Regions from separate parts of the Massilia sp. CFBP9012 genome, predicted to be linked through region 1. Evidence: predicted binding sites of a transcription regulator. Region 1 holds the regulator's gene; each other region holds the start of a gene.

Region 1 (9,819 bases):
TGGCACGGTTGTATTCGTTCTGCTTGCCGTTGCGGTTCTCGACCGTGGCCCACCAGGCCAGGCGGTCGTTGTGGAAGCGGCGCTGGTAGTGGCGATCGTCCTTCTTGCCGGCGTACTCGCCTTTGATCCATGGCGGATGCTGGTCCACTTCGAGGCAGCCGGCCAGCAGCACCGCTGGCAGAATGAGCGCGCAGATCTTGATGAGCTTCATGTCGGGAACCTCCCGGAATGGTTCTGCGAGTCGCGCAAGTCCTGGTTGACGCGCGGCGAGTCGCCCTCGGCCTTGTACTCGCCGCCGCGCTTGGGTTTGCCGTAGGCGATCTTCCAGCCCCACAGCTGCGGGCCGTAGCCGCGCGTCTCGACCCGTTGGCGATAGATGTCGGCAATGATGTTGGCGTCGCCGCCCAGCAGCGCCTTGGTGCCGCACTGCTCGGCGCAGGCCGGCAGCTTGCCTTCGGCGATGCGGTTGCGGCCATATTTCTTGAACTCGGCTTCCGAGGTATCCGGTTCCGGGCCGCCGGCGCAGAAGGTGCACTTGTCCATCTTGCCGCGGTGGTTGAAGAGGCCCGTCTCGGGGAACTGCGGCGCGCCGAACGGACAGGCGTAGTAACAGTAGCCGCAGCCGATGCACTGGTCCTTGCTGTGCAGGACGATGCCGTCCTCGGTGTGGTAGATGCAGTTGGTCGGGCACACGGCCAGACATGGCGCGTCGGTGCAGTGCATGCATGCCACCGACACCGAGCGCTCGCCCGGGATGCCGTCGTTGATCGTCACCACGCGGCGCCGGTTGATGCCCCAGGCCAGTTCGTGTTCGTTCTTGCAGGCGGTCACGCAGCCGTTGCAGTCGATGCAGCGCTCCGTGTCGCAGATAAATTTCATTCTTGCTGGCATGTCGGTCTCCTCCGTCAGCTCAGGCGCGCACCACGCGGCACAGCGACACCTTGGTTTCCTGCATCATGGTCACGGCGTCATAGCCATAGGTCCAGCCAGTATTGATGGCCTCGCCGCGCACGATCGGCGCCCCATGTTCGGGATAGTGTTGTTCCAGGTCTTCGCCCATCCACCAGCCGCCGAAGTGGAATGGCGCCCACACCAGGCCCACCGGCACCCGCTCGGTGACCATCGCCATCATCTTCAGGCGCGCGCCGGTCGGGGTCTCGAGCCACACGTATTCGCCCAGCTTGGCGCCGATCTGGACCGCATCGCGCGGGTTGATCTCGACGAACATGTTTTGCTGCAGCTCGGCCAGCCAGGGATTGGACCGGGTCTCCTCGCCGCCGCCTTCGTATTCGACCAGGCGGCCAGAGGTCATGATCAGCGGGAAGTCCTTCGAATAGTCGACCGCCTGCACCGACTTGAACAGCGTAGGCAGGCGCCAGTGATTGGCCTTGTCGTCATAGGTCGGGTACTGGGCCACCAGGTCGCGCCGTGGCGTGGCCAGCGGTTCGCGGTGGACCGGCACCGGATCGGGGAAGTTCCACACGTTGCAGCGCGCCCGCGCATTACCGAACGGCGCGCAACCGTGGGCGATGACGACTCGGATGATCCCGCCCGACAGGTCGGTCTTCCAGTTCTTGCCCTCGGCCATGGCTTGCTCGGCCGGGGTCAGCTCGGCCCACCAGCCCAGTTTTTTCAGGAACACGTGGTCGAATTCTGGATAGCCGAAGTCGAGCTCGCTGTGCTTGTTGGTCGAGCCGTCGGCCGCCAGCAGGCTCGAGCCGTTGTGCTCGACGCCCCAGTTGGCGCGGAACGGCAATCCACCCTCGGCCACGCTCTTGCTCAAGTCGTACAGGATCGGCGTGCCCGGATGTTTCATCTCCGGCGTGCCCCAGCACGGCCACGGCAAGCCATAGTAATCGCCCTTGCACGGGCCGGAATCGGCGCGCAAGGTCGTCGGGTTGAACGTGTGCTTGTTTTCCATGTGCAGCTTGAGCCGCTCGGGCGAGCAGCCGGTGTAGCCGATGGTCCAGCACGAGCGGTTGATCTCGCGCAGGATGTCCTCGACCACCGGCTCGTTATGCACCACCTTGATGTTTTTCACCAGTTCGTCGGCAAAGCCCAGCTTGCGCGCGAACAGGTACATGATCTCGTGGTCGGTCTTGCATTCGAACAGCGGCTGGATCACCCGCTCGCGCCACTGGATCGAGCGGTTCGAGGCCGTGCACGAACCCTGGGTCTCGAACTGCGAGGCGGCCGGCAGCAGGTAGACGCCGTCGCTGCGGCCGTGCATCGACGCCGTCATGCTCGGGTAGGGGTCGATCACCACCATCATGTCGAGCTTTTGCATCGCCGCCTTCATGTCCGGCAGGCGGGTCTGGCTGTTCGGGGCGTGGCCCCAGTAGAGCACGGCGCGCAGATTGCTCGGCTGGTCGATGAACTGGTTTTCTTCATTGACCGCGTCGAACCAGCGCGACACCGTGATGCCGGGCTTTTCCATCAGCTCCTTGGAACCGAAGCGCGACTTGATCCAGTCGTAGTCGACACCCCAGACCGCGGCGAAGTGCTTCCAGGCCCCTTCGGCCAGGCCGTAGTAGCCGGGCAGCGAATCGCCGTTGGGGCCGACGTCGGTCGCGCCCTGCACATTGTCGTGGCCGCGGTAGATGTTGGCGCCGCCACCGGGAATGCCGATATTGCCCAGCGCCAGCTGCAGGATGGACAGCGCGCGCACATTGGCGGTGCCGACGTGGTGCTGGGTGATGCCCATGCACCAGACCACGGACGAGGGACGGTTGGTGGCCAGCATCTCGGCCGCCATGCGCACCGCCGATTCCGGCACGCCGGTCACGTCCGACACCTTATCGGGCGTCCATTTCATGACTTCGGCGCGCACGTCCTCCATGCCCCAGGTGCGCTCTTCGATGAACTTCTTGTCTTCCCAGCCGTTACTGAAGATATGCCACAGGATGCCCCACACCAGCGGAATGTCGGTGCCGGGCCGCACGCGCACATAGTGGTCGGCAAAGCGCGCCGTGCGGGTGAAGCGCGGATCGATGACGATCATCTTGGCGCCCAGCTCCTTGGCGTGCAGGAAGTGCAGCATCGAGATCGGGTGCGCCTCGGCCGGATTGGAGCCGATGAACAGCACCGCCTTGCTGTGGTGCAGATCGTTGAACGAGTTGGTCATCGCCCCGTAGCCGAAGGTCTGGGCCACGCCGGCCACGGTGGTCGAGTGACAGATGCGGGCCTGGTGGTCGCAGTTATTGGTGCCGAAGAACGATACCCATTTGCGCAACAGATAGGCCTGCTCGTTATTGTGCTTGGAGCTGCCGATCACCATCAGCGCATCGGGTCCGGCTTCCTTGCGCAGCTGCAGCAACTTGTCGCCGATCTCGTCGATCGCCTGGTCCCAGGAGATGCGCTGGTACTTTCCGTTCACCAGCTTCATCGGATATCGCAGGCGGTGCTCGCCGAAGGCGTGCTCGCGCACCGAGGCGCCCTTGGCGCAGTGGGCGCCCATATTGATCGGCGAATCGAAGGCGGCCTCTTGCCGCACCCAGACGCCGTTGGCGACGACCGCATCGACCGAGCAGCCGACCGAGCAGTGGCTGCAGACGGTGCGCTTGACCACGGTCGGCACCGGGGTATCCGGTACCGGGTCGGCCTGGGCCGCTTCGATCACGTTCAGCGGCAGGTGGCGCGCCAGGGCGCCGGCGCCGGCGGCAACGCCTGCCCCGACCAGGAAACGGCGCCGTTTCAACGCGCTGTCGCGCGTGGACTTGACCAGTGACATATCGATTCCTCTGCTTGCCTACCAGTAGGCGGCGGTCTCGTAATAGCGGCGGATGTGATCCGTCTCGTGGTAGCCGCGCTTGACCTTGGGGTCGGGCGCGGCCGGGGCGGCCTGTGGCGCCGCGGTCGCCGGGGCGGCAGCAGCGGCCACCACCAGCGCGCCCAGCGGGGCCGCCTTCAGGAACCCGCGCCGCGCCGGGTCGGGACGGTCCTGGCCGGGATCCTGCTGGACTCGTGGATCATGTTTGGTCATCGTTTTCCTCTCCTACTCCAAAACTTTCCGCCTCGATTGCCAGGAATGCCTGTGCGAAGTGGGCGACCAGGCGGTAATAGTTGGCGCCTTCGGCATTGGCGATGTCGTCCAGCGCGCGCATGCACCAGGAGCCGATGTGGGCCTCGAAGAAGCGGCGCTGCACGTCCAGCGGCTGGCGCCGGATGCCGGGCGAGCCGGCCACCAGCACGCGCATGGTCTCGCACAGCGCGCCGAGGTGGTCTTCGAACTCGCCCCGCCCCTGTATGCGCGCCAGGCCAAGCCGGGCCAGGTCTTCGCGCAGATGCGCCAGCGGCGTGTCGTTCATGTAGCCGGCCAGGTAGCGCGAGCCATACGGATCGACCGGCGGCGTGCCGACGCTGACGAACAGCGCGCTGAATTCATCGTGGACGAGACGGGGATCCATCACGCCGGACGCCACGGTCAGTTGGTCCCAGGCGCGTTCGAGCGCCGGATCGCCGCCCTCGGCCAGGATGGGATCGCTGGATGCGAGCGCATCGAGCAGCGCCGCGTCTGGCGCGGCCAGCAGCAGCCGGGAGAGCAAGGCATACAGATCCGCCCTGGCCTGGTCTTCGCCGCCTGGCGGCAGATCCGGTCGCACGATTGCGGTGGCAAATGCGCTGCGATCGGGCAAGGTCTGAGTAGTTGATGGCACTGGGGAACACTCCAGTTGTTCAATTTATATGGCAGTGTAGGCCTCGATTGATATTGAGTGCGCACAGTTGCCTAAAACGGCTAAATGAACCCTGCATGGGTGAGCACGGGCGCCGAACGACCGGAACGCAACGGAATTGTTTCTCAATTGCAAATAAATGGCATTTGTTTGTCGAGATTGACGCTTCAACACGTCTATAATCGCGGTGTACCGAACCAAGCGACCATCCCTCATGAGCCAGACCCTGTCCCGGCAAGCCGAGCCGACCATCAATATCCACGCCCTCAAATCCTGCGCCCAGTGCAGCATGCACCAGCTGTGCTTGCCGATGGGCCTCGAAGACGCCGACATCGACCGTCTGGACAAGATCATCGGCCGCCGTCGCCGCCTGGAGCGCGACGAGCGCCTGTACAGCGTGGGCGAATCGTTCCGCAACCTGTACGCGGTGCGCTTCGGCCACTTCAAGACCTACCAGGTGAACGCCGCCGGCGAAGCCCAGATCACCGGTTTCCAGATGGCCGGCGAGCTGCTGGGCATGGACGCGATCAGCGGCACCCACCATTGCGACGCAGTAGCCCTGGAAGATTCCGAGGTGTGCGAGATCCCGTTCGCGCGCCTGGAAGACCTGTTCGGCGAAGTGCCGACCCTGCTGCGCCACTTCCACCGCATCATGAGCCAGGAAATCACGCGCGAGCAGAACGTCATGCTCCTGCTCGGCAATATGCGCGCCGAGCAGCGCTTCGCCGTGTTCCTGGTCAACCTGTCGGCGCGCTACGCCACCCGCGGCTATGCGGCCAACCGCTTCCAGCTGCGCATGTCGCGCGAAGACATCGGCAACTACCTGGGCCTGACCATCGAAAGCATCAGCCGCCTGCTGTCGCGCTTTAAAAAGCAGGGCTGGCTCGAGGTCGACAAACGCGAAGTGACGCTGCTCGATCCGGTCAAGCTGAAGGCGCTGGCGGCCGGCACCGACGTGTGCAGCCCGATGGCCTGACATCATGACGCTGCTGCCTTCGTGCGACATGCACCTGCGCAGCTACGACCGCGTGCACTGGGGCGACCGCCACGACTTCGCCCAGCTGGTGCTGCCGTTGCACGGCGAAGTCGTGCTCGACATCGAAGAGCGGCGCGGCCGGCTCGATCCCCTGCATGGCGCGCTGGTAGCGCCCGGCGCCGGGCATGCGCAATCGAGCCCGGGCGCGAATGACTCCCTGATCGTCGACGTCGATGGCGGCGCCTTCGGCGACGGTCCCTGGCAGCGGCTGCTGGAGCGGCCCTTCGTCACGCTCGGCCCTGCCGCGCGCAAGCTGGTCGAGTTCATGGGACTGATGACGCGCGAGTCCGTTCCATCTCGCGCGCTGGTGCACGGTTGGGTGCCGCTGCTGCTCGACACCCTGAGCCTGGACGCGCCGCGCACCACCTCGCGCCTGACCGCCCTGCTGGCGCGCATCGAGACCGCGCCCGGCCTGGCCTGGAGCACCGAATCGATGGCGCGCGCCGCCAACCTGAGCGTGAGCCGCCTGCACGCGCTGTTTCGCGAAGAGCTGGACAGCACGCCGCATGCCTGGCTGCTGGGCTGCCGCCTGGATTGCGCACGCGGCATGTTGACGGACGGCGCGCGCAGCGTGGCCGACATCGCCATCGCCTGCGGTTTCTCGGACCAGGCCAGCCTGACGCGGGCGATGCGCCGCGTGTTCGACACCACGCCTGCCGCCTATCGGCGCGCAGCGCAGGAGAAACCGCCAAAACCGCAGTAGTCCCGGCCAAGACCAGGGGCAGGTCCAGGCCAGAGAATCTCCACTCAAAGGAGATTCATCATGTACAAAGCTACTGGCGCGGGCGGACTGTCCCGCTCCACCCTGCTCGGCATCGGCGCTGGGATCGCCGCCGGCGCACTCTGGGGCCTGGTCTTCCTGGCCCCGGAACTGGCGCCCGAATTCCTGCCGATCCAGCTCTCGGCCGGACGCTACCTGGCCTATGGCCTGGTCGCCGCCATCCTCATCTACCCTGCCTGGCGACGGCTGCGCCGCCACCTCGGCTGGCCGGCGTGGCGCGCCCTGATCGGGCTCAGCCTCACTGGCAACATCATCTACTACCTGTTCCTCGCCAATGCGGTGCAACTTGGCGGCGTGGCCATGGCCTCGATCGTGATCGGGCTGCTGCCGATCGCGGTCACCATGGTGGGTTCGCGCGACGGCGACGCGGTGCCGCTGCGCCGGCTGCTGCCTTCGATGCTGCTGAGCGGCGCCGGCCTGGCCTGCATCGGCTGGGAGTCGCTGTCGGCGTCCGGACCCGGTTCGCTGGCCGGCCTGGCCTGCGCCTTTGGCGCGCTGGTGTCGTGGACCATCTTCGCGGTACATAACAGCCGCTGGCTGGCGCGCATCGAGGGGATTTCGTCGCATGAATGGAATCTGCTGGTGGGCGTGGTGACGGGCGTCATGGCGCTGGCGCTGGCGGTGCCGGCCTTCGTGCTGGCGCCGGGCGAGCATACCCTGCCGGTCTGGCTGCGGTTCGGCGCACTGGTCAGCGCGGTCGCCATCCTGTGCTCGGTGGTCGGCAACGCCCTGTGGAACCACGCCAGCCGCGCACTGCCCCTGAGCCTGATGGGCCAGATGATCGTGTTCGAGACCATCTTCGCGGCCTTGTATGGCTTTTTGTGGGAAGCCCGCTGGCCAAGCGGGTTCGAGACGGCTGCCTTGGTGTTGCTGGTAGCGGGCGTGATTTCGTGCGCTTCGGCGCACCGGCGCTAGACTTCCGCGATCGCTTCACGCAGACGGCGTACCGCCACCGTCGCCATCTCCGGCGTCGCGAAGTTGGCAAACCCCATCAACAAGCCGCCGCGGCGCGACCGGCCCATCCGCCAGTCGCCGAGGGCTTGCAATCCCATTCCACGCGCCCGCGCCGCCGCAGCCAGCGCCCGGTCGTCCTGCCCGGCAGCGAGCCGCGCCAGCACGTGGATGCCGCCGGCCTGCGGCTGCACCGTCAGCGCGTCTCCCATCTCTCGCGCCAGCGCATCGACCAGGTAGCCGCGCCGCTCGGCGTACAGTGTGCGCATCCTGCGCAAGTGGCGCGCAAAGTGGCCCTGTTCCATGAACTCGGCCACCGTCGCCTGCGGCAGGATCGAACCCGGGCCGGGAAGATGGTCGACCATGTCGCGCACACGCGTCACCTGCGATTCAGGGACGACCAGGTAGGCCAGCCGCAGGCCGGGCAGCAGCACTTTGCTGAAGGTGCCGGTGTACAGCAGCCGGCCGTGGCGGTCGATGCTTTTCAGGGCCGGCAAGGGACGGCCGTGGTAGCGGAACTCGCTGTCGTAGTCGTCCTCGACGATCCAGGCGCGGGCGGCGTCGGCCCATGCCAGCAGTTCGAGCCGGCGCGGCAGCGACATCGCCACGCCCATGGGGCTCTGGTGGGTGGGCGTCACCACGGCGAACCGCGCATCCGGCGCCCGTTCCAGGCCGCGCGCCACGTCCAGTCCTTCGTCGTCGACCGGCACTGGCGCCAGGCGCAACCCGGACTGCACCAGGAAACGCCGTGCAAGCACATAGCCCGGATCCTCGTACCACCCGACGTCGCCATCGCGCAGCAGGACGCGCCGCGCCAGTTCCAGCGCGCCGTGGTAGCCAGGCGTGACAAAGACCTGCTCGTGCGAACAGTCGATGCCGCGCGCGATCCCGAGATAGGTGGCGATGGTGCGTCGCAGGGGGGCATAGCCGGCCGGATCGGGATAGGTCATCGCCATCGTCTCGAGGGCGCGCGAGGTGCGTCCGGCCAGGCGTGTCCAGGTCTTGCGCGGGAAGGCGTCGAGCGCCGGCAACCCGAGCTGGAACGGCATGGCTTCGCCCGGGACGCCTTGCTGCGAACCGGCATCCGGCGCGCTGCGCGCCGCGCTCCGCGGCCGCGCCGGCTCGGCCAGTTTCGCCAGCCGCGGCGAGACGACCGTCCCGGCCGCACCGCGCGCCACGAAATAGCCTTCGCCAACCAGCATCTGGTAGGCCGCTTCGACGGTGCCGCGCGCCAGATTCAATTCGCTGGCCAGGCTGCGCACCGACGGCACCCGGTCGCCCGCCTTGAGCTTGCCCGCGGCGATCGCTTCGCAATAGCGGCGGTACAGCTGCAGGTAGATCGGCTCGCCGCGCCCACGGCTTGGCGCCAGGTTGTGCAGGTCCATCGCGATGTCCTATTCGTTTCTTCAATTCTTGCACCTACTGCGTAGGCCATGATCCGCCTATAGTATCCGCATTGAATGACGATGACCATGCGCCATGTACGCAATCGACCAACTACCCCCTTACCGGAGATTCCTGATGAGTGCCCCGCAACGCCTGCCCTACTATTCCCTGTCCCCCGCCGCCTACCAGGGCTTCGGCGCCACCAAGAAGGCGCTCGAGAGCAGCCCGCTCGGCAAGGAGCTGATCGAGCTGGTGTGGCTGCGCATGTCGCAGATCAACGGCTGCGCCTTCTGCCTGGAGATGCATGCCAAGGCCCTGCGCGCCGACGGCGTGTCGAACGCGAAGCTCGACAGCCTGGCCGGCTGGCGCGTCAGCCAGCGTTTCAGCGAACGCGAACGCGCCGCCCTGGCCTGGACCGAGGCGCTGACCCACGTCGACCGCACCGGCGCGCCGGACGCAGACTACGAGCCGCTCAGGGAATATTTCAGTGACGTCGAAGTCTCCGACCTCACCTTCGCCATCGCCCTGATGAGCGCCTTCAACCGCCTCGCGATCGGGATGCGCCAGTGAATATCCTTCACATCGATTGCAGTGCGCGCGCCGGGTCGCACAGCCGCGCGTTATCGAACGCGATGGTCCAGAAGCTGCTGGCGCGGCATCCTCACGCCGAGGTGCTGCGGCGCGACCTGGGCCTGGAGCCCATTCCACATGCGGAGGCTGCCTACGCAGCCGCCCTGGCCACGCCCGCCGCGATGGCCGCCGCGCAGGCGGCCAACCCGGCTAACGGGGGCGTGCAGCTGTCCGAATCGCTGATCCAGGAAGTCGAAGCCGCCGACGTGCTGGTGATCGGCACCCCGATGAACAACTTCACGCTGCCGTCAGTGTTCAAGGCCTGGATCGACCAGCTGCTGCGGGTCGGCCGCACGATCGGCATGTCGGCGGGCGGCGAAAAGGTCGGGCTGCTGGCCGACCGGCCGGTGTATGTCGGCATC
Region 2 (9,819 bases), on a different contig from region 1:
GGACGCGGGCGACAGCGGCGTGATAGCGCTTGTCGATGCGCGCCTCGTGGGCGCGCGGCACCGGGCCGATCGCCTGCCATTCGGCGGCCGCCTCGCGCAACAGCTTGCCGACGTTGGCAGGCAGGGCATCCGGCGCGGCCGCTTCCAGGCGCTCGCACACGGCTTCCTTGGCGGTCTCGTGGGCGCGGCGTTCGCTGTCGGCCGCGTGCGCGTGCTCCTTGCGCGCGGCGAACAGCGTGTCGCAGGCGCCGCGGAAGCGCTGCCACAGCGCCTGCTCGGCCTTGCGCTCGAGCGGCAGCGCGCGCGCATGTTCCTGCCAGCGCGCCTGCAGCTCGCGCAGCATGTCCACCGCATGGCGCTCATGCGGGTCGAGCTTGTGCACTTCTTCGATCAATTGCTCGCGCACCGCGATCTCGACCTTGCGCTGGTCTTCCAGCGGGCGTTGCAAGGTGGTCAGCGCATCGGCGAACAGCCCGTCCAGGCGCTTCTTTTCCTTGCGGTCGACCGCGCCCAGGTGGCTCCAGGCGGTGCGCAGGCGCTGCACGGTGCCGGACACGTGTTTCCAGTCGGCCTCGCCCGATTGGAGGCGGCCGATCTCGGACTGCGCTTCCTCGACCAGGGCCTGGCCGCGCGCCGCATTGGTGTGGCGTTCGTCTGCCAGCTGCCTGAAGTGGGCCGCGGCCGGCGCATAGGCGGCGCTGCAGGCGGCGTCGAAGCGCTCCCACAGGCTGCGCGGAGCGGGGCCGGACAGGCTGTCCAGGGCTTTCCAGCGATCGCGCATGCTGCCCACCTTCTTGGCCAGCTCGGCCATCGCAAGGCCCTGGGTCGGCAGCGATTCGACGGTCTTGATCAGTTCTTCGCGCGAGACGTTGCCGCCCCAGCGCGCCCAGTCCGATAGCCGCTTGAGTTCGGCGCGCAGATGGGCCAGGCGGTCGGCCTGCGGCGCGGAGAGGCGCATGCCCTTGTCCTTGGCTTCCTTCAGCGCCTTGTCGAGCTCGGCGGCGGTGCCGAGCGAGCCCTGCTGCAAGGCGGCTTCGAGCGCGTCCATACTGTCGAGGAAGGACTGGTCGGCGCCGCGCGCAGCCTGCCTGGCGCTCTCTTTTGCGCCCTCCCTCACGACCGGCGCCGGCTTGGCCGGACGCACTTCCTGCGGCAGGCTCGCGAGCAGCGCGTCGAAGCGCTCCTGCAGGGCGCCGCCAGCGGCATTCGCCGGCAAGGCTGGCAGGCGCTGCCATTCCCTGCGCAGCGTCTCCTGCTTGAGCTCGGCCGGAGCCTGTGCTTGCCATGCAGCCAGGGCCGCCTCGCGCGCGGCCAGCGCGGCCTGGTCTTGCTCGATCGTCGCCAGGCTGGCCGTCAGGCGTGCGTGTTCGGTCGCGAATTCGGCCACCAGGGCGCGCGGCAGCGAGGCGTGGCCAGGATCGACCAGGGCCGCCTCCTGCTCCTGCTGCAGCCCGGCCAGGCGCGCGGCCAGCGCGGCCGCGTCCAGTCCACCCGCGTCCAGGGCGCGCAAGACCGCCAGGCGGTCGATCATGGCGCGTTGCAGCGCCACCTGCGATTCGAGGCGGCGGCCGAGCTCGGCGCGCACCGTGTCAAAGTCTGCCACCAGCTCGGGGGCACGGATGACCGACCATTTGCGGTCCAGCTCGGCCACGTGGTTCGGGGTCAGGAGGCTGTCGTTCAGCAGCGACCTGGCCTGGGCCAGCGCCTCGTCGCCGCGGCGCAGCTCGGATTCGTGGTGGCGGATCGCGTCCAGCCTGGCCTGCATGAGCTTGGCGACGCGGCGGTCGACGTTGCGCATCGCCGTGTGCACGCGCTCGAGGTGGTCGCGTCCGTGGACCAGTTCGGCGGCAGCCAGGCGCAGTTCGGAGAATTCGGATTGGAGAATGAAATCGACGGCGGCCGCTTCGTCGGCGCCCAGCGCCTTGAGCCGTTCGGCCTGGCGTGCGCGGGCATCGGCGAGCGCTATACGGGCGGCCTGCGCGTCATGCGCAGCAGCAGCAGCAGCAGCAGGAGTGCCCGACTTGCCCGAACCAGCCTTGACGCCGCGATCCGCCGGCCCTGAGGCCTTCGCCGCGGCAGGTTTGGCCTCCGGCTTGTCGCCGGGCGTGGCCGATTTCGCGCCCTGCCGCTTGAATAGGAATTCGAACATGATGAAATCGCACTTCCAAAACTCCCATCATAGCAAAGAACCTTGGCATCGATCGACATGTCCGGCCCGGCAGCCCCTTAGTTTGCGAGTGGCATTTTACGAATGACAAAGCCGATTTTGCCGTGAAGAAATCTCAGCTGGCGGCAGCCCGCGCATTACGTCCATGTCGGGGCCGCGGCCTTCACCGCGATTCTCGCTCTGGTGAGCGTCATGCGCCAGCATCTGGTTGGCGATGGCGAACCAGGCCTCCCCCGGGATCATGGTGCGCGCCAGCGGCAGCAGTTCGTGCTCTTCGCGGTCGAGGCGTTCGAGCAGCAGCTCGCAGCAGCGCTCGAGCGCCGCCAGGCAGCCGGGATCGCCCTCGATGGCGGCCGCCTGCGCCACCTTGCGCGCCTCGAGCGCCTGCCGGCCCAACCCATCCAACTCGGCCACCAGCCGGGCGGCGCCCTCGCCGCGGCGGCGCAGCGCCGGCAGCACGAACTTGTCGAGCTTGCGCCAGTGGCAGGCCTCGCACACCTGGCGCAGCGCTTCGCACGCCTGTTCGTACTGGCGCATGGCGGGCGGTTCGCCCCACCAGGCACAAGGTCGCCAGCGCTCGAGCAAGGCCTGCACCTCGATCCGCGCGCGTGCCTGCTCGACGGACAAGGCTACAAGCGTATAGGTTGATGTCAGCATGGTGTCTCCTCTCAATTTGCTCCTCCGAACGCACGTAGTCCACGCCAGGGGCGGTCGGGGATGCTTTATAGGGGTAGCCGGCTATTGTGTTTGGTATGTGCCGGCCGACAGGAACTTCGTAGTGTAGAGAGAAGAAGGTGGGCGGGTTTGACATTAATCAAACCCGATTTCACAATGCGAGCGAGGTCAGACGGGGTGAATTTCCTCTACAAAATACCCTTCCAACATGCTACCGCTGCATCGCGCTGCGGTGCGCCCATCCATTGTCCAGCAGGGCGGCGCCCAGCTGCGCTATAGTAAGCGCGCTTTTCCGATCCCGCCTACCGACCTTCTTCACCCTCACTCGTCAATTCCTCATGCGGCTGCTGCACACCTCCGACTGGCACCTCGGCCAGACCCTGCACAATCACGACCGGACCTACGAACACCAGTGCTTCCTCGACTGGCTGGCCGACACGCTGGCCGAGGAGCAGATCGACGTGCTCCTGATCGCGGGCGACATCTTCGACACCGCCAATCCGTCCTCGAACGCGCAGCGCCAGCTGTACCGCTTCCTGCAGCAGGCGCGCACACGCGTGCCGCACCTGCAAGTGGTGGTCATCGCCGGCAACCACGATTCGCCGGGCCGGCTGGAAGCGCCGACGCCGCTGCTGGAAGCCCATGGCACGATCGTGGTCGGCAACGTCCTGCGCCGCGGCGACGGCGAGATCGACCTGGAGCGCCTGCTGGTGCCGCTGCGCGACCGCGCCGGCAATACCGCGGCGTGGTGCCTGGCCGTGCCCTTCCTGCGCCCCGGCGACCTGCCGCGCCTGCGTGCCGCCGAAGGCAGTGAGCAGGCCGAAGACAGCGTGCGCGACCCTTATATGCACGGCACCGCCCTGCTCTATCGCCAGGCGCATGCGCTGGCGCGCGAACGGGCGGCCGAAGGCCAGGCCATCGTCGCCATGGGCCACTGCCATATGGCCAAGGGCCAGGCGTCCGAAGACTCCGAGCGCCGCATCGTGATCGGCGGCAGCGAGGCCCTGCCGGTCAGCATGTTCGACGCCGGCATCGCCTATGCGGCCCTGGGCCACCTGCACCTGGCCCAGCGCGTCGGCGGTCTCGAACACGTGCGCTATTGCGGCAGCCCGCTGCCGCTGTCGTTCTCCGAAGTCGCCTACCAGCACCAGGTGCTGCGCATCGATCTCGAGGGCGGCAAGGCCGCCGCCATCACGCCTCTGTATGTACCGCGTCCGGTCCAGCTGCTGCGCGTGCCGGCCGCGCCGGCGCCGCTGGAAGAGGCACTGGCGGCGCTGGAAACCCTGGAACTGGACGCGGATCTGCCGCAGCAGGCCTGGCCCTATCTCGAAGTGCGGGTGCTGCTGGACGGCCCCGAGCCGGGGCTGCGCGCCCGCATCGAAGCGGTCCTGGAGGGCAAGCCGGTGCGGCTGGCCAAGATCGAGCCGACCCGCAAGCTGGTCGCAGCAAGCGACGAGGCCGAAGCCCTGAGCCTGGACCAGCTGGCGCAACTGCAGCCGGACGACATCTTCCGCCGCCTGTGGCGACAAAAATATGGCGACGAGGCGCCGCCCGAGCAGATCGCGTCGTTCGCCGAACTGTTCCACGCCGTGGAAGGAGACGCGCCATGAAGATCCTCCGTATCAGCGGCAAGAACCTGGCCTCGCTGGCGGGCGAATTCACGGTCGACTTCGAATCCGGACCGCTGGCCACCACCGGCCTGTTCGCCATCAGCGGCCCGACCGGCGCGGGAAAAAGCACCCTGCTCGACGCCCTGTGCCTGGCGCTGTACGACGCCACCCCGCGCATGCAGAAGCGCGCCGGCAGCCAGTTGCCGGACGTCGGCGGCGACACCGTCTCGGCGCTCGACCCGCGCACCCTGCTGCGACGCGGCGCGGCCGAGGCCTGGGCCGAAGTCGACTTCGTCGGCAGCGACGACGGCCGCTACCGCGCGCGCTGGAGCGTGCGCCGTTCCTACGGCAAGCCGGGCGGCGCCCTGCAGCCAGCCAAGATGAGCCTGCACCGCCTGCCCGAACTCGCGCCGATCGGCGGCACCAAGACCGAGGTGGCGGCGGAGATCGTCCAGCGTATCGGCCTGTCGTTCGAGCAGTTTACGCGCGCCGTGCTGCTGGCCCAGAACGAGTTCTCTGCTTTCCTGAAAACCGACGAGAACGAGCGCGGCGAGCTGCTCGAGACCCTGACCGGCACCACGATCTACAGCGAGATCTCGCGCCGCGCCTTCGAGCGCTACAAGCTCGAACAGCAGCGCACCCAGGTGCTGCAGGCCAAGCTGGCCAATGTGGCGCCGCTGGCGCCGGAAGAACGCGCCCAGCTCGACCTCGAACGCAGCGCCGCCGACGCCGCGCGCGAAGCGCTCGACAGCCGCCACGCCCTGCTGGAACAGCAACTGCGCTGGCACCAGGAATTCGACAAGCTCGGGCGCGGCCAGGCCCAGGCCGAGGAAGCGCTGGCCGCCGCCAACGCCGAGCGTGGCGCGGCTGCCGAGCGCCGCCAGCGCCTGGCCACGCTGGAAGCGGTGCAGCCGGCGCGGCCGCTGGCGGTCGAAGTCCAGCGCCTGGAAGCCGAACGGCGCCAGGCCCATTCGTCGGTCGCGAAGCTGGAAGGTGAGCTGGCGGCGGCGCTCGAACTTCGCCGCACCGGCAGCGGCGAAGTCGATGCCGCCATCGCGCGCCTCGACGCGCTGGATGAGCAACTGCGCGCCGCCGGTCCGCAACTGGACCAGGCCAAGGCGCTCGATGCCGCACTCGAGACGCTTGCCCCCGGCCACGCCCAGGCAAAAGCCGCGCTGGAAGCGGCGCGCCAGCAGGCCCGCGAAGCGCGTGTCCAGCACGGGGCGAAGTCCGACGAACTCGCGCGCGCACGCGGCTTGCGCGACGCTGCGGCAGCGTGGCTGGCGGCCCAGTCCCGGCACGAAGCCGTGGCCACCGGCTGGCAGCAGTGGGAACGCCTGCTGCGCCAGGCCGGCCAGGCGCAAGCCTCCCTCGCCGCCGGCGCAACGGCGCTGGCGGAAACCCGCACGGCGGCCGACCAGGCGGCCGGACGCGATGCCCAGGCGGCCGGCGCGCTGGCGCAGGCCATCGAAGGTCTCGACACACTGGAGGCGAACCGGCGCGCGGCGATGGCGGCGCTGGGGGAATTCGACGCCGAGGCGATCGGCGCCGAACGCCAGCAGCTGGAAGGACGCCGCGAACGGCTGGCGGCGGCCGAACGCGCCTGGCTCGACCTGTCGGCGGCGCGCGAAACGCTGGCCGCACTCGCGCGTGAATCCGAGCGCGCCGCCACTGCGGCATCAGGCGCCGAACGCGCCCTGCAGGAGGCGCGCGCCGCGGCGCCGGCACTGGAAGCGGCGATGGCGCAGGCCGAACGGTCGCTGAGCGCCGCCGAACTGGCGTGCGCCGCCAATGTGGAGCAACTGCGCGCGAACCTGATCGACGACGATCCCTGCCCCGTGTGCGGCGCCCTTGATCACCCATACGCCCACCAGGATGCGACGCTCAAGGCGATGTTGACGGGCCTGCGGGCCGAAGTCGACGGTTGTCGCCTGCGCATGCGCGAGAATGGCGCACTGCAGGCGACCCACGGCGCCGCCCTCGCCGCCGCCCAGGAACGGCTGGAGGCGCTCACGCGGGACCGCACGGCGCTGGATCTGCGCATCGCCGGCCTGGGCCAGGCCTGGGATGCCGATCCACTGGCGGCCGAGGCGCCAGGCGAACCGGAACGCGTCGACTGGTTCGGCGCCCAGCGTGGCGCCGCGCGCGACGCCCTCGATGCGCTGGCGCGGCGCGAGCAAGCCTGGCGCGCCGCCGCCAGCGCGCGCGATGCGGCCCAGCGCGACGTCGACGGCGCGCAATCGGTGCTGGCCAAATTACGCCAGAATGCCGAGGCCGAGCGCGACACAGCGGCCCGCCTGCAGAACGAACTGAAGGCATTGGACGCCGGCCAGCAGGCGGCGGCCACGCAACTGGATGCCCTGCTGGCCGAGCTCGATCCTGCCATGGCAGCCGCCCACGGCGACGGCTGGCAGACGGCGTGGCGTCGCGATCCAGACGGCTGGACCCAGGCCCGTGCGATGGAAGCCGCCGGGTGGCGCGAGCAGACCGAGGCCCAGGCCCGCGGCGCCGCCGCGATCGCCCCCCTGGAAGTCGAAGCGGGCGCGCTCCAGGCGCGCATCGCCGAGATCGACGCGGCGGGCGTCAGGCTGGCCGCGGAATTCGAGCGCATCGACGGCGAGTCGAGCGCGAAACGCGCGGCGCGCGCCGCCTTGTGGCAAGGCCGCGCGGTGGGCGAGATCGAACGCGAACTCTCCGCCGCCGTGAGCGGCGCGCGCGAGCAGGTCGCGGCGCGCCAGCAGGCCGCCAATGAAGCGGCGCAGGCCGAGACCCGGGCCCGCACCGCGCAGGCCCAGCTGCTCGAGCGCATCGCGGAACTCGACGGGGCTGGCGCCACGGCCAGCGCGCGACTCGCCGACTGGCTGGAAGACTACCGGCGCCAGGCCGACGGGCTGGACGAAATCCACGACACCGACGAACTGGCGCGCCTGCTGCAGGTCGGCGCCGCCTGGCTGGCGCAGGAGCGCAGCGCCCTGAACGCCATCGAGACCGGGATCGCCAATGCCACCGCGATCCTGGCCGAACGGCGCGCCCAGCGCGCGGCGCATCTCGAGTCAGCACCGCCGGAGGGCCAGTCGTTCGAGGCGGTAAAGGCCACCTACGACGCGCTGGTGGTCGAACGCCAGGCATCGATCGAAGCGGCGACCGCGCTGCGCCTGCGCGCGATGCAGGACGACGAGCGGCGCCGCCAGGCGGAATCGAGCCTGGCCGAGATCGAGCGCCAGCAGGCGCTCGAGCAGCGCTGGGGCAAGCTGTCGGAGCTGATCGGCTCCAGCGACGGCAAGAAGTTCCGCAACTACGCCCAGCAATTCACGCTGGACGTGCTGCTCGGCTATGCCAATGAACACCTGAAGCAGCTGGCCCGGCGCTATCGCCTGGAGCGCGTCAGCTACCAGGGCATGCCGTCACTGGCGCTGATGGTGCGCGACCAGGACATGGGCGGCGAAGTGCGTTCGGTGAACTCGCTGTCGGGAGGCGAATCGTTCCTGGTGTCGCTGGCGCTGGCACTGGGCCTGGCCTCGCTGTCGTCGAACCGGGTGCGGGTCGAATCGCTGTTCATCGACGAAGGCTTCGGCAGCCTCGACAGCGAAACGCTGGGGGTGGCGATGGACGCCCTGGACGCGCTGCAGTCGATGGGCCGCAAGGTCGGCGTGATCTCGCACGTGCAGGAGATGACCGAGCGGATCGCGACCAAGGTGCTGGTGCGGCCCGCCGGTGGAGGCAGCAGCGCGGTGGTGGTGGAGTAAAGCGGAACAACGACCGTATTGTTGGCCTGAAAACGTCGTCCCCGCGAAGGCGGGGACCCAAGTATCACGCAGACCACTAATGCAAATCGTAGTGGCGACGCGAGCAAACTTGGGTCCCCGCCTGCGCGGGGACGACGTTTCTGAGCTGACGATTAAGCTAACTCGCCTGGCCGGCTTAGTGATTATGCCGCGGCATATCATGCCCCACACCGCGATACGGCAAGGCAAGCTCCATGCACGCGCCCTTGTGCAGCTGGCCCACCGAGGCGCGGTAGATCTCTTGCCACGGGGTCTGGCTGGCGGGGATCGCCGGCGGTGTGTCCTGGCGGCGCGCGTCCATTTCTTCATCCGACAGCAGCACGTCGCAGCGGCCGTGGTTCAGGTCCACGCGCACCACGTCGCCCGTGCGCAGCAGCGACAGGTTGCCACCGGCCGCGCTCTCGGGCGAGGCGTTCAGGATCGACGGGCTGTCCGAGGTGCCCGACTGGCGGCCGTCGCCCAGGGTCGGCAGGTTGCTGATGCCTTGCTTGATCAGGTGATCGGGCGGCTGCATATTGACCACCTCGGCCGAACCGGGCCAGCCGACCGGACCCGCGCCGCGGATCACCAGCATCGTGTACTCGTCGATGCCCAGGCTCGGATCGTTGATGCGGTGGTGATAGTCGTCGGAGCCGTCGAACACGACCACCTTGCACTCGAAGCAGTTCTCGTGCCCCGGATTGGCCAGGTAGCGTGCGCGGAAAGCCGGCGAGATCACGCTGGTCTTCATGATCGCGAAGTCGAACAGATTACCCTTCAGGACCAGGAAGCCTGCTGTATCTTTCAGCGGCTCGGCGAACGGCTTGATCATCTCGCGGTCGTCGGTCTCGCGGTCATAGATGTTCTCGGCGATGGTCTTGCCGGTGACGGTGAGGCGCTGCGAGCGCAGCTTGCCCGCCTGCTCCAGCTCCCACATCACGGCCGGCACGCCGCCGGCGCGGTGGAAGCGCTCGCCCAGGTATTTGCCGGCCGGCTGCATGTTCAGCAGCAGCGGCACGTCGTAGCCGTATTCCATCCAATCCTCGGGCGTGATCTCCACGCCCGCATGGCGCGCCATGGCCACGATGTGCGGCTGGGCGTTGCTCGATCCGCCGATCGCGGCGTTGACCACGATCGCATCCAGGAAGGCGTCGCGCGTCAGGATCTGCGAGGGGCGCACGTCGTCCTTGGCCAGTTCGACGATGCGGCGGCCGGTCTCATAGGCCATCTGGCCGCGCTCGCGGTAAGGCGCGGGGATCGCCGAGCAACCGGTGAGCGACATGCCCAGGGCCTCGGCCACCGCGTTCATCGTCGAGGCGGTGCCCATGGTGTTGCAGTGACCGGCCGACGGCGCCGAGGCGGTGGCGATGTCGACGAACTTCTTCTCGTCGATGGCGCCGGCCGCCAGCTGGCGGCGTGCCTTCCAGATCGCGGCGCCGGAGCCGACAAGTTCTCCTTCGAACCAGCCGTCGAGCATCGGGCCGCCCGACAGCACGATGGCGGGAATGTCGACCGTGGCCGCGGCCATCAGCTGGGCCGGCACGGTCTTGTCGCAGCCGGTGGTGAGCACCACGGCGTCGATCGGATAACCGTGCAGGATCTC
Region 3 (9,819 bases), on a different contig from region 1:
GTGGTAGATCACGGCCAGCGTATTGAGCGTGGTCGCCGTTCCGGGACGCGCCGCCACCGCCGCGCGTGCCCACCAGTAGGCGTCATCGATGCGGTCCTGTATCAGCGCTTCGGCGGCGCGGTTGTTCAGGTAGAGGGCGACGACGTCTTCTTCTTCGAGCTCGCGGGTGCGCAGGCTCGCGGCTTCGTCGCGCGGGATGAAATCGACCACCAGCACCCGTTCGGGATCATAGCCGCGCAGGACGTCGGACGCATGCTGTCCAAGGCTGATGTTGATGTGGGCGCTCGACAGGTAGATGCCGGCGGTGCGGCTCCAGCTGTCCGCCACCTCCACGCTCTGGAAGCGCACCGGCATCCCCAGTTCTTTCGCGAAGGCGGCGGTCATGACGACCAGCGACAGGCAGTTGCCCATGCGCGCCTCGTACGTTTCGCTGGCGGTGCGCGTGATGCGCGACTCGTATTCCAGTTTCAGATCGGTCTTGCTGTACAGCGCATCCACCAGGCCGTGGCGCATGCCCTTGGCGCGCAGGCGCTGGGTGAAGGTGGAGCTGCGCAGGTAGTCGCGCATTGCGGGGCTGAGCGTGAACAGGTCTTGTGCGCCGACCGCTTCGGACGGCGGCGCGAAGCGCTCGTCGGCAAACAGCGCGGGTGGCGGGGAGGTGGGGGCGGTGCTGGCGCAGCCGCCCAGCAGCAAGGACAGCGACAGCAGTCCGGTCACGAGGCGCTTCATGTCTCCTCCCTGTACGCGCGGGTATTTACATCCCAGTATCCGCTTGCGTCAGGCAGAAGTAAAGTGCGTCAATCCTCGTGGAAGGCTTCCAGCAATTCGTCCAGGATCTCGGCGGTTTCTTCGTCCGACAAACCGAGATAGGCGCAGGCCGCGGCGCCGCCCTTGTTCCACTCGTTCGACTCGGCGTGGCCCTGGTAGCGGCAGATCGCATTCTCGGCCAGCAGCGACAGCGCGACCAGCGAGCGTACGGGCGACGCCGTCGACGTGTCGTCGATCACGGCGTAGTCGTGGTGGTGCAGGATGGCCCACGACACGTGGTCCGACAGCCCCCAGTTACGCGCCAGCAGGCAGCCGACGGCGGCGTGGCTGGTGTCGTGGCGTTCGACTTCGAGCGCGGTGAACGGGCGGACCGCTTCGAGCGAGGCCGCGCCATAGGTGACGTTGTAATCCTTGAAACGCTCCATCAGCAGCGGCACACCGGTATCGCAGAACAGGCCGAAGGTGTGGGCCACGTCCGGTTCGCCCATGCGCAGGCGGCGCGACAGGAACACCATCGCCTGCGCGCGGCGGGTGGAGATGTCCCAGAAGCTGGCCAGGGCCGCGCTGTTGGCGGGAATCGCCTGGCGCGCCAGCAGGCCGGTCATCATGGCCGCCACCTGGTTAATACCGAGGAACAGGATGGCCTGCTCGATCGACTTGGCCTTGCGCCGGCCGCCATAGATGGCCGAATTGGCAAGTTTCAGAAGGGCGCCAGACATGCCGACGTCGCTCGCCACGATCTTGCCGATGGCGTCCAGCGACGGATCTTCCGCTGCCAGTTCGCGCTGCAGGTCGGCGAGCAGGCTGGGCCGAGGCGGGATGCGGATCGATTTGATCAGGGCATCGACCTGGTCGATCTGCGGAATGGACTCGACGACGGTGTTCATGGAGGTGGAGGCGCGAATAGGCTTCGCGGAAATGCGGAGGACTCTGCCACTATACCCGAGTCATTTCGATATTGCAGCAAGGCAATGCCATTATCACTCTGTTCTTGTGTCAATTTCACCAAAACGGCGGGTCGTGCTGTCCCACGCTAGAATCGCCGCATGGCTATTTCTACAATTGCAGGGATCGATTTTTCGGCGCCGGCAGAGACGGTTGCGCAGCAGTTGATCGGGGTGACGGTGTTGGTCGACGGCGTCGGTGGTCGCATCGTCGAGACCGAAGCCTATGACCATGAAGACCCGGCTTCGCATGCGTACTCCGGGCCGACCGAGCGCAATGCGTCGATGTTCGGGCCGCCCGCGCATGCTTATGTCTACAGGTCGTACGGCATCCACTGGTGCCTGAATTTCGTGTGCCAGGAGGCGGGGCATGGCGCCGGTGTCCTGATCCGCGCGCTGGAGCCGGTGGCGGGGCTGGACCTCATGCGGGTACGGCGCGATGCGGTCGATGAGCGCCTGCTGTGTTCCGGGCCGGGCAAGCTGTGCCAGGCGCTGGGCGTGACCCATGTGCACAATGGCATGGCGTTGTCGGAACAACCATTCGAACTGTTGCCGGCCGCGCCGGGATTGACGGTTGTGGCCGGGCCGCGTATCGGGATTTCTAAGGCGGTCGACGTGCCTTGGCGGTTTGGGTTGGCGGGGTCGAAGTTTGTGAGCAGGCCGTTCCGCTGAACTTGGGCACCCGCCTTCGCGGGTGCGACGGTGCTTGCGCAGCGGGCATTCTGCTTGCGTGAGCGGCGTGCTTGCTTCAGGCGCGGCGGCGCGTGGGGGCGGCGGGTAGGGCGCGCACCGGGCTGCCCCGCATCGCACTGCCTGATGAACGCCGTTCGCCCACGCCCTGGAAGCCGGCTTCCGGCGCTTCTTCGGCAATCGTCTCCTGCTGCGTATCGACGCCGGCTGCGTCGCCATCCGTTCCCGGTGCGATGCGGAAGATCGCCACCGCCTTCGCCAGGTTGACGGTCTGCTCGTGCAGGCTTTCGGCGGCCGCCGCGGCCTGCTCGACCAGGGCCGCGTTCTGCTGCGTCATGCCGTCCATTTGGCCGACCGCGCGATTGACTTCGGCGATGCCGTCGGCCTGCTCGGTGCTGGCGATGCTGATGCGGCCGATGATGTCGTTCACCTGGCGCACCGAGGACACGATGTCGCCCATGCTGGCGCCGGCCTCGCTGACCGAGGCGTTGCCGCGCTCGATGATGTTCACCGAATCGGCGATCAGGCCCTTGATCTCCTTGGCCGCCGCCGCCGAGCGCTGGGCCAGGGTGCGCACCTCCGAGGCCACGACCGCGAAGCCGCGTCCCTGTTCGCCGGCGCGCGCCGCTTCCACCGCCGCGTTCAGGGCCAGGATATTGGTCTGGAACGAGATGCCGTCGATGACGCCGATGATCTCGACGATCTTGCGCGAGCTGGCCTGGATCGATTCCATCGTCGTCACCGCCTGCTGCACCGCCTGGCCGCCGCGCGCCGCCAGTTGCGCCGCCGTCGCCGACAGTTCCGAGGCCTGGCGCGCATTGCTGGCATTGTCCTTGACCGCCGTGGTCAGGGTTTCCATGGTGCTGGCGGTCTGCTCGAGCGAGCCGGCCTGCATCTCGGTGCGGGTCGAGAGATCGAGGTTGCCGCTGGCGATTTCCTGCGACGCCGTGTCGATCGAGCGCACCGCGTTCATCACGCTGTGCAGGGCGGCGTTCAGGCGCGCTATGGTGTGATCGAGCGCGCGCGCGGTGTCGTCGATTTCGTCGCGGCCTTTCGCCTGCAAGGGCGGCGCGTCGAGCCGGCCCTCGGCCAGTTCGCCGACCGTGTGCGCGATCGCGTTGATCCCGGCCAGCATCGAGCGCCGCACCAGCATCGTCACCGCCAGCGACAGGCCGATCGACAGCAGCACCAGGCCGGCCATGCTCAAGCCCAGGCTACGGAACTCGGCCTTGGCGGCGGCGTGGGCACCCTCGCTCATTTCTTTCTCGAGCTGGGCCAGGCGCGTCAGTTCGGCGTCGAGGGCGACGAATTGCTGTTCGGCCTTCTGCATCGAGTTGGTGGCGATCGACTGGTCGCTTGATGCCATCTCGATGGTCTCGCCGACCGCCTTGCGGTAGCTCGCCAGCGCCGCCTGCGAGGCCTCGATCGGCGCGCGTTCGTCCGCTTCTGCTTCTAGCGCGAACTTGCCCAGCTTGTCGCCGATGGCGGCGTGCCTGCGCCCGATGTCGGCCGTCAGCGCCGTCAGCCGGTTCTGGGCGAAGCTGCCGTTGACCCAGGCCAGCAGCTGGTAGGCGTTGGCATGCGCGAAGCGCGCCTCGCCGGCGACGTCGGCCACCGCCTGCAGTCGCGCGGCGCGCACCTGCACCATGTGCTCAAGCGACGCGTTCTGGCGCACCATGCCGTAATAGGCGGCCGCCGAAAGCATGGTCAGCAGGACGAGCACGAGTCCCGGGGCCAGCAGCAGTTTCTGGCCGATCCGCAGTTTGTTCAGCATGGATTACTCCGTGAGTGGTGGCCATCGCTGGACAGGAGGCGCAGCGAGAATAGCCGTCGTCCCCGCGAAGGCGGGGACCCAAGTTTGCCGGCACCCTGAAAGCGCCAGCCAAAACTCACTTCTTATAGATGCCCGCCTCCAGCACCACATCATCGACCAGCAAAATATACGTGGTCTTCGGCTCGATCTTGCCCGTGGTCGGATTCTTGTACTGGTAATCGACCCAGCCCTTGCCCTTGGCCGCGGCCAGCTCGATGATCTCGCGCCGGTATTTCTTGCCGTTCGCATCGGGCACGTCGGTCAGGTCCTTGCCGACGATCGATGGGTTGTACGGGTGGGCCAGCACGATGCCGGTCTTGACGTCGCGCAGGTCGACATACAGCGCGCCCTGGACGAAGCTCGGATCCTTGGCGTTAATAAGTCTCATCATCTCGGCCTTGCCCTTGGCCTTGATCACGGCGGCGCCGCGCTCGGCCATCGCGATGGCGTCTTTCTCGGTCGGGTCATTGGCCAGCGCATTCGTGGCGGCCAGCCCCAGGCACAGGGCAGCGACGGTGGCGATCATCTTCATGGGGACTTCCTTTCAGTTGAATGCTTGTAGGATATTTCTCAACTGCACGCACTAATGTACCCAGCCGTGACAGTGCCGGATTGCGTTCGCACAAGCGCAAGGACTGCGAGCCGGTCGCGTTGTGTCCTTGCCTCATTTCGTCACGCCTTGCGACAGGTTTGTCCAAACCCCGGTGCGAGAGACAGGGTGATTGATTGAAGGCAATTCCTGTTGCATACAGGCTCCCTAAGATGAGTGCTTCCCGGCAACTTGCCGCTTGTCATCTCACTGGAGAATTCTTGTGACCACGACTGCATCGACGCCTACCAAGTTCAAGCCGTACACGCGCCAGTCCATCGTTACCGCGCGCCAATGGGAATGGCTTTCGCCCGAGCTGCAGGAAGCCGTACAGGTGGTATCCCACGTGCTGCCGTTTCGCACCAACGCCTATGTGATGGATGAGCTGATCGACTGGAAGCGCGTGCCCGACGATCCGATCTACCGCCTGACTTTCCCGCACCGCGACATGCTGCCGGCCCAGGAGTACGAGCAGCTGCGCGAGCTGGTGCTGGTCAAGAAGGACGATGCCGCGACCGCGCGCCTGGTGAACGACATCCGCATGCGCATGAATCCGCACCCGGCCGGCCAGATGACGCACAACGTGCCGCGCGTGAACGACGCGCCGCTCAAGGGCCTGCAGCACAAGTATAAAGAGACCGTGCTGTTCTTCCCCAGCGCCGGCCAGACCTGCCACGCCTACTGCACCTTCTGCTTCCGCTGGCCGCAGTTCGTCGGCATGGAAGAGATGAAGTTCGATGCGCGCGAGTGCAGCGAACTGGTGGCCTACCTCAAGATGCATCGGGACGTGACCGACGTCCTGATCACCGGCGGCGACCCGATGATCATGAACACCCGCTCGTTGGCCGAGTTCCTCGAACCCCTGCTGGCGCCCGAGCTGGAACACATCCAGAACATCCGCATCGGCACCAAGTCGGTCGCCTATTGGCCGCAGCGCTTCGTGTCGGACAAGGACAGCGACGACCTGCTGCGTCTGTTCGAGAAAGTGGTGGCGAGCGGGAAGAACCTGGCCATCATGGGCCACTACAACCACGCGGTCGAACTGCGGGCGCCCATCGCCCAGCAGGCGGTCAAGCGCATCGTCGGCACCGGCGCCACCCTGCGCATGCAAGGTCCGCTGATCCGCCACATCAACGAAGACCCGAAGAGCTGGGCCGAGCTGTGGACCACCGGCGTACGCCTGGGCGCCATTCCCTATTACATGTTCGTCGAGCGCGACACCGGGCCGCGCGACTACTTCTCGCTGCCGCTGGCGCGCGCCCATGAGATCTTCCAGGAGGCGTACTCGATGGTGTCGGGCCTGTCGCGCACCGTGCGCGGGCCGTCGATGAGCGCCTTCCCGGGCAAGGTCGTGATCGACGGGGTGGTGACCATCAATGGCGAAAAGCTGTTCGCGCTGCAGTTCCTGCAGGCGCGCAATCCGGAGTGGGTGCGCCGCCCGTTCTTCGCCAGGTTCGACCCCAATGCGACCTGGCTCGATCACCTCAAGCCCGCGTTCGGGCGTGACCGCTTCTTCTTCGAGATGGAAAGCGGCGGCCCGCTGCGCGGCCCCGGCGGGCGCGTGATCCCGCTGGTCCCGGCCGGCCAGCGCGGCGAAGCGCAACCCGACGCGGCCTGACGCCGGGCGCGGGTCCGATGATGCAGCCAGCCGCCGTGGCTTGCCCGGCACCCCTGCGCCTGTCCGGCGTGGGGGTGTTCTTCTACGTGTTCCTGCCGTTCGCGCTGGGGCACTACCTGTCTTGCCTGCTGCGCAACGTGAACGCGGTGCTGGCCTCGCACCTGGTGGGCGCGCTGGCGCTCACGCCGGGCCAGCTCGGGCTGCTCACCAGCGCGTTCTTCTTCGCCTTCGCCCTGGTCCAGCTGCCGGTCGGGATGGCGCTGGACCGCTTTGGGCCGCGCCGGGTGCAGGTGACGATGCTGCTGCTGGCTTCCTGCGGCGCGCTGCTGTTCGCGAACTGCAACGGCTTTTATGGCCTGCTGGCGGCGCGCGCCGTCATGGGCTGCGGCCTGGGCGGCTGCTTCATGGCGGCGGTCAAGGCGATCTCCACCTGGATCGCGCCGAACCGGCTGCCGTCGGTGCACGGCTACCTGATCGCGGTGGGCGGCATGGGCGCCGCCAGCGCCACGATGCCGGTGCGCGCGGCGCTGGAATACACCGACTGGCGCGGCCTGTTCCTCCTGCTGGCGGCGCTGGTGGCCTGTACCGGCCTGTTGATCGCGCTGCTGTACCCCAAGGCCGACGGCCCCGCCGCGCAGCGCGGTCCGTTGCTGCCGGCCCTGCGCGAAGTCTGGCGTGCATCGAGTTTTCGGGCGGTGGCCTCACTGGTGCTGATCCCGCATGCGGTGTTCTTCGGGGTGCAGGGCCTGTGGATCGGGCGCTGGCTGTCCGACGTGGGCCGCTATCCCGAGCCCGCGGTCGCCTATCTGCTGTACCTGGGGATGGCGGCGGTGGTGTTCGGTGCGATCGCGGTCGGCATGATCACCGAATGGGCCGGAAGGCGCGGCATGCCGCCGCTCGATGTGGCGGCCGCCGGCATCACCTTCTTCGTGCTGGTGCAGGCGGCCTTCGTGGTCGGTTACCGTCCCAGTTTCGCGATGCTGTCGGTGATGTTCACGCTGGTGGGCACGATCACCGGCATCGAATACGCCATCGTGGCGCAATCGATGCCGCGCGAACTGACAGGACGCGCCGCGACTTTCCTGAACCTTTTGATCTTCATCGGCGCCTTCCTGGTGCAGGCTGGGTTCGGGCTGGTGATCGGCCTGTGGGAGCCCGACCTGCTCGGCCGCGCGCCGCCGGAAGCCTACCGCGCCGCCTTCGCCCTGCTGGTGGCGATCCAGCTGCCCGGCCTGTGGCGTTTCGCGCGCCGGCGCACGGCTGAGCTTTCTCAGCCGTAACGTGCAAGGGCGACTTGTCATATACACTTTCCCCATTCAATATTCCTGGGGAAAGCCATGGGCAAACCACTTCCGTTGATGTGCGCCGGCGCCGCCATGCTCGTGCTGGCCGCCTGCGGCGATAAATCGACCTTGCCGGCCGGCGCCGACATGGGGTCGCAGCCGACCCTGAAGGAGCCGAACAAGACCCTTATCCCGACCGTCCACATCGCCCCGGCCAAGAGCTGGCCGGCCAATATGACGCCGACCCCGGCGCCCGGCCTGGCGGTCAATGCGTTCGGCACCGCGCTGGATCACCCGCGCTGGATCTACGTGCTCCCGAACGGCGACGTGCTGGTGGCCGAGACCAATGCGCCGCAGCGTCCCGCAAAAAAGGGCATCGGCGACTGGGTGACGGGCAAGGTCATGGCGCGTGCCGGCGCCGGCGTGCCGAGCGCGAACCGTATCAGCCTGCTGCGCGACGCCGACGGTGACGGCGTGGCCGAACTCAAAAGCGTGTTCCTGAAAGACCTGAATTCGCCGTTCGGGATGGCGCTGGTGGGCGACACCCTGTACGTGGCCAATACCGATGCGGTGGTGCGCTTTCCGTACAAGGAAGGCGTGACCGAGATCCTGGACAAACCGCAGCAGGTGGCGCCGCTGCCGGGCGGTCCGCTGAACCACCACTGGACCAAGAACATCATCGCCAGCAAGGATGGCAGCAAGCTGTACGCGACCACGGGCTCGAACAGCAACGTCGCCGAGAACGGCATGGACCAGGAACAGGACCGGGCCGCGATCCTGGAGATCGACGTCGCCAGCGGCAAGACGCGCGTGTTCGCGTCGGGCCTGCGCAATCCGAACGGCATGGCCTGGCAGCCCGAGACCGGTGTGCTGTGGACCGTGGTGAACGAGCGCGACCTGATCGGCAGCGACCTGGTGCCGGACTACCTGACTTCGGTGAAGGATGGCGGCTTCTATGGCTGGCCGTACAGCTACTTCGGCAAGAACGTCGACACGCGCGTCAAGCCGCCGCGTCCCGACCTGGTGGAAAAGGCAATCGTGCCGGATTACGCGCTGGGCGCCCACGTGGCGGCGCTGGGCCTGGCCTTCTACGAAGGCTCGCTGCTGCCGGCGCAGTTCAGGAACGGCGCCATCATCGGCAACCACGGCTCATGGAACCGCAAGCCGCGCTCGGGCTACAACGTGGTGTTCGTGCCGTTCAAGGGTGGACGGCCGAACGGGAAGCCGGTCGACATGCTGACCGGCTTCGTCAACCAGGATGGCCAGGCCCATGGCCGGCCGGTCGGGGTCGCGGTCGACCACAAGGGCGCGGTGCTGGTGGCCGACGATGTCGGCAACGTGATCTGGCGCGTGGTGCCTGAGCCAGGCTAATCCGCGACGCCAGCACGTCGTTCCCTCGCAGGCGGGAACCCAAGTCTTTCGCGTTGCCGATATCATTGGACGTAGCGTCAGTGCGAGCAAGCTTGGGTTCCCGCCTGCGCGGGAACGACGTGTTACGGCCGCGTGTCCGAGCGCGCCGTCAGGCGCAGCCGCTCACCAGCAACACAGGCATCCCGGTCCACGCGATCGCCACGAACGCCAGCACCGCGCTGGCCGCCGCCACATAATCCACGAACTCGGTCGACCCCTGCCGCAGGCGCCTGGCGCCGGCGGCGCCGCTCCATACGCAGATGGCCAGTGCCAGCAGCGTGACGCCGCCCAGCAGCCACGGGTTCGGCCCTTCGGGCCGCCAGGCGCCCGGCGTGCACTGGGCCGTGGCCACGATATAGCTGAAGCCGAAATGCGCGGCCCAGACCAGGAGGGGAAGCGAGGCGCGCGTGGCGCGCCGGAAGAATTGGTCGTCCATAGTCAATCCATCACCAGCAGCAGGCCACGGATCACCACCATGGCGGTCAGGCCCTGCAGCGTCACGTAGTGCCAGATCAGCGCGATATTGTCGCGCGTGGCGCGGTTTTCCGGCTTGACCAGGCCGCGCCAGGCGCGCACGCACAGGTAGGGTGCGGCCAGCAGCAGCACGAACAGCATCACGCCCTGGAAGCCGAGCATGATCGAGATCGAGGCGCTCCACGCGTCCTTGGTGCCGTCCAGGTGTACCAGGCGCCAGCTGTGCACGT

Evidence for each region. The regulator FNR, encoded in region 1, switches genes on or off when oxygen is low (the NO sensors DNR and NnrR bind a similar motif). The targets are predictions, from matches to a motif close to TTGATNNNNATCAA.
Region 2: the regulator FNR is predicted to act here: its motif matches at 2,972-2,985, upstream of SOM61_RS16730 (hemerythrin domain-containing protein).
Region 3: the regulator FNR is predicted to act here: its motif matches at 4,938-4,951, upstream of SOM61_RS10465 (KamA family radical SAM protein).

Annotation. Positions count from the first base shown of each region.
Region 1 covers NZ_JAXCWM010000001.1:533,754-543,572, forward strand. The annotation lists gene SOM61_RS02155 (hypothetical protein) at 1-211, opposite strand, end outside; gene fdh3B (formate dehydrogenase FDH3 subunit beta) at 208-891, opposite strand; gene SOM61_RS02165 (formate dehydrogenase subunit alpha) at 911-3,730, opposite strand; gene SOM61_RS02170 (formate dehydrogenase) at 3,749-3,982, opposite strand; gene SOM61_RS02175 (TorD/DmsD family molecular chaperone) at 3,969-4,655, opposite strand; gene fnr (fumarate/nitrate reduction transcriptional regulator Fnr) at 4,888-5,649, shown strand; gene SOM61_RS02185 (AraC family transcriptional regulator) at 5,654-6,412, shown strand; gene SOM61_RS02190 (DMT family transporter) at 6,473-7,405, shown strand; gene pdxR (MocR-like pyridoxine biosynthesis transcription factor PdxR) at 7,402-8,826, opposite strand; gene SOM61_RS02200 (carboxymuconolactone decarboxylase family protein) at 8,963-9,397, shown strand; gene SOM61_RS02205 (FMN-dependent NADH-azoreductase) at 9,394-9,819, shown strand, end outside.
Region 2 covers NZ_JAXCWM010000009.1:192,666-202,484, forward strand. The annotation lists gene SOM61_RS16725 (DUF349 domain-containing protein) at 1-2,149, opposite strand, end outside; gene SOM61_RS16730 (hemerythrin domain-containing protein) at 2,246-2,824, opposite strand; gene SOM61_RS16735 (exonuclease SbcCD subunit D C-terminal domain-containing protein) at 3,181-4,452, shown strand; gene SOM61_RS16740 (AAA family ATPase) at 4,449-8,198, shown strand; gene SOM61_RS16745 (IlvD/Edd family dehydratase) at 8,374-9,819, opposite strand, start outside.
Region 3 covers NZ_JAXCWM010000005.1:308,860-318,678, forward strand. The annotation lists gene SOM61_RS10440 (tetratricopeptide repeat protein) at 1-729, opposite strand, end outside; gene SOM61_RS10445 (HDOD domain-containing protein) at 798-1,655, opposite strand; gene SOM61_RS10450 (DNA-3-methyladenine glycosylase) at 1,815-2,384, shown strand; gene SOM61_RS10455 (methyl-accepting chemotaxis protein) at 2,461-4,176, opposite strand; gene SOM61_RS10460 (cache domain-containing protein) at 4,292-4,747, opposite strand; gene SOM61_RS10465 (KamA family radical SAM protein) at 5,028-6,422, shown strand; gene SOM61_RS10470 (MFS transporter) at 6,440-7,702, shown strand; gene SOM61_RS10475 (PQQ-dependent sugar dehydrogenase) at 7,760-9,076, shown strand; gene SOM61_RS10480 (hypothetical protein) at 9,225-9,551, opposite strand; gene ctaD (cytochrome c oxidase subunit I) at 9,554-9,819, opposite strand, start outside.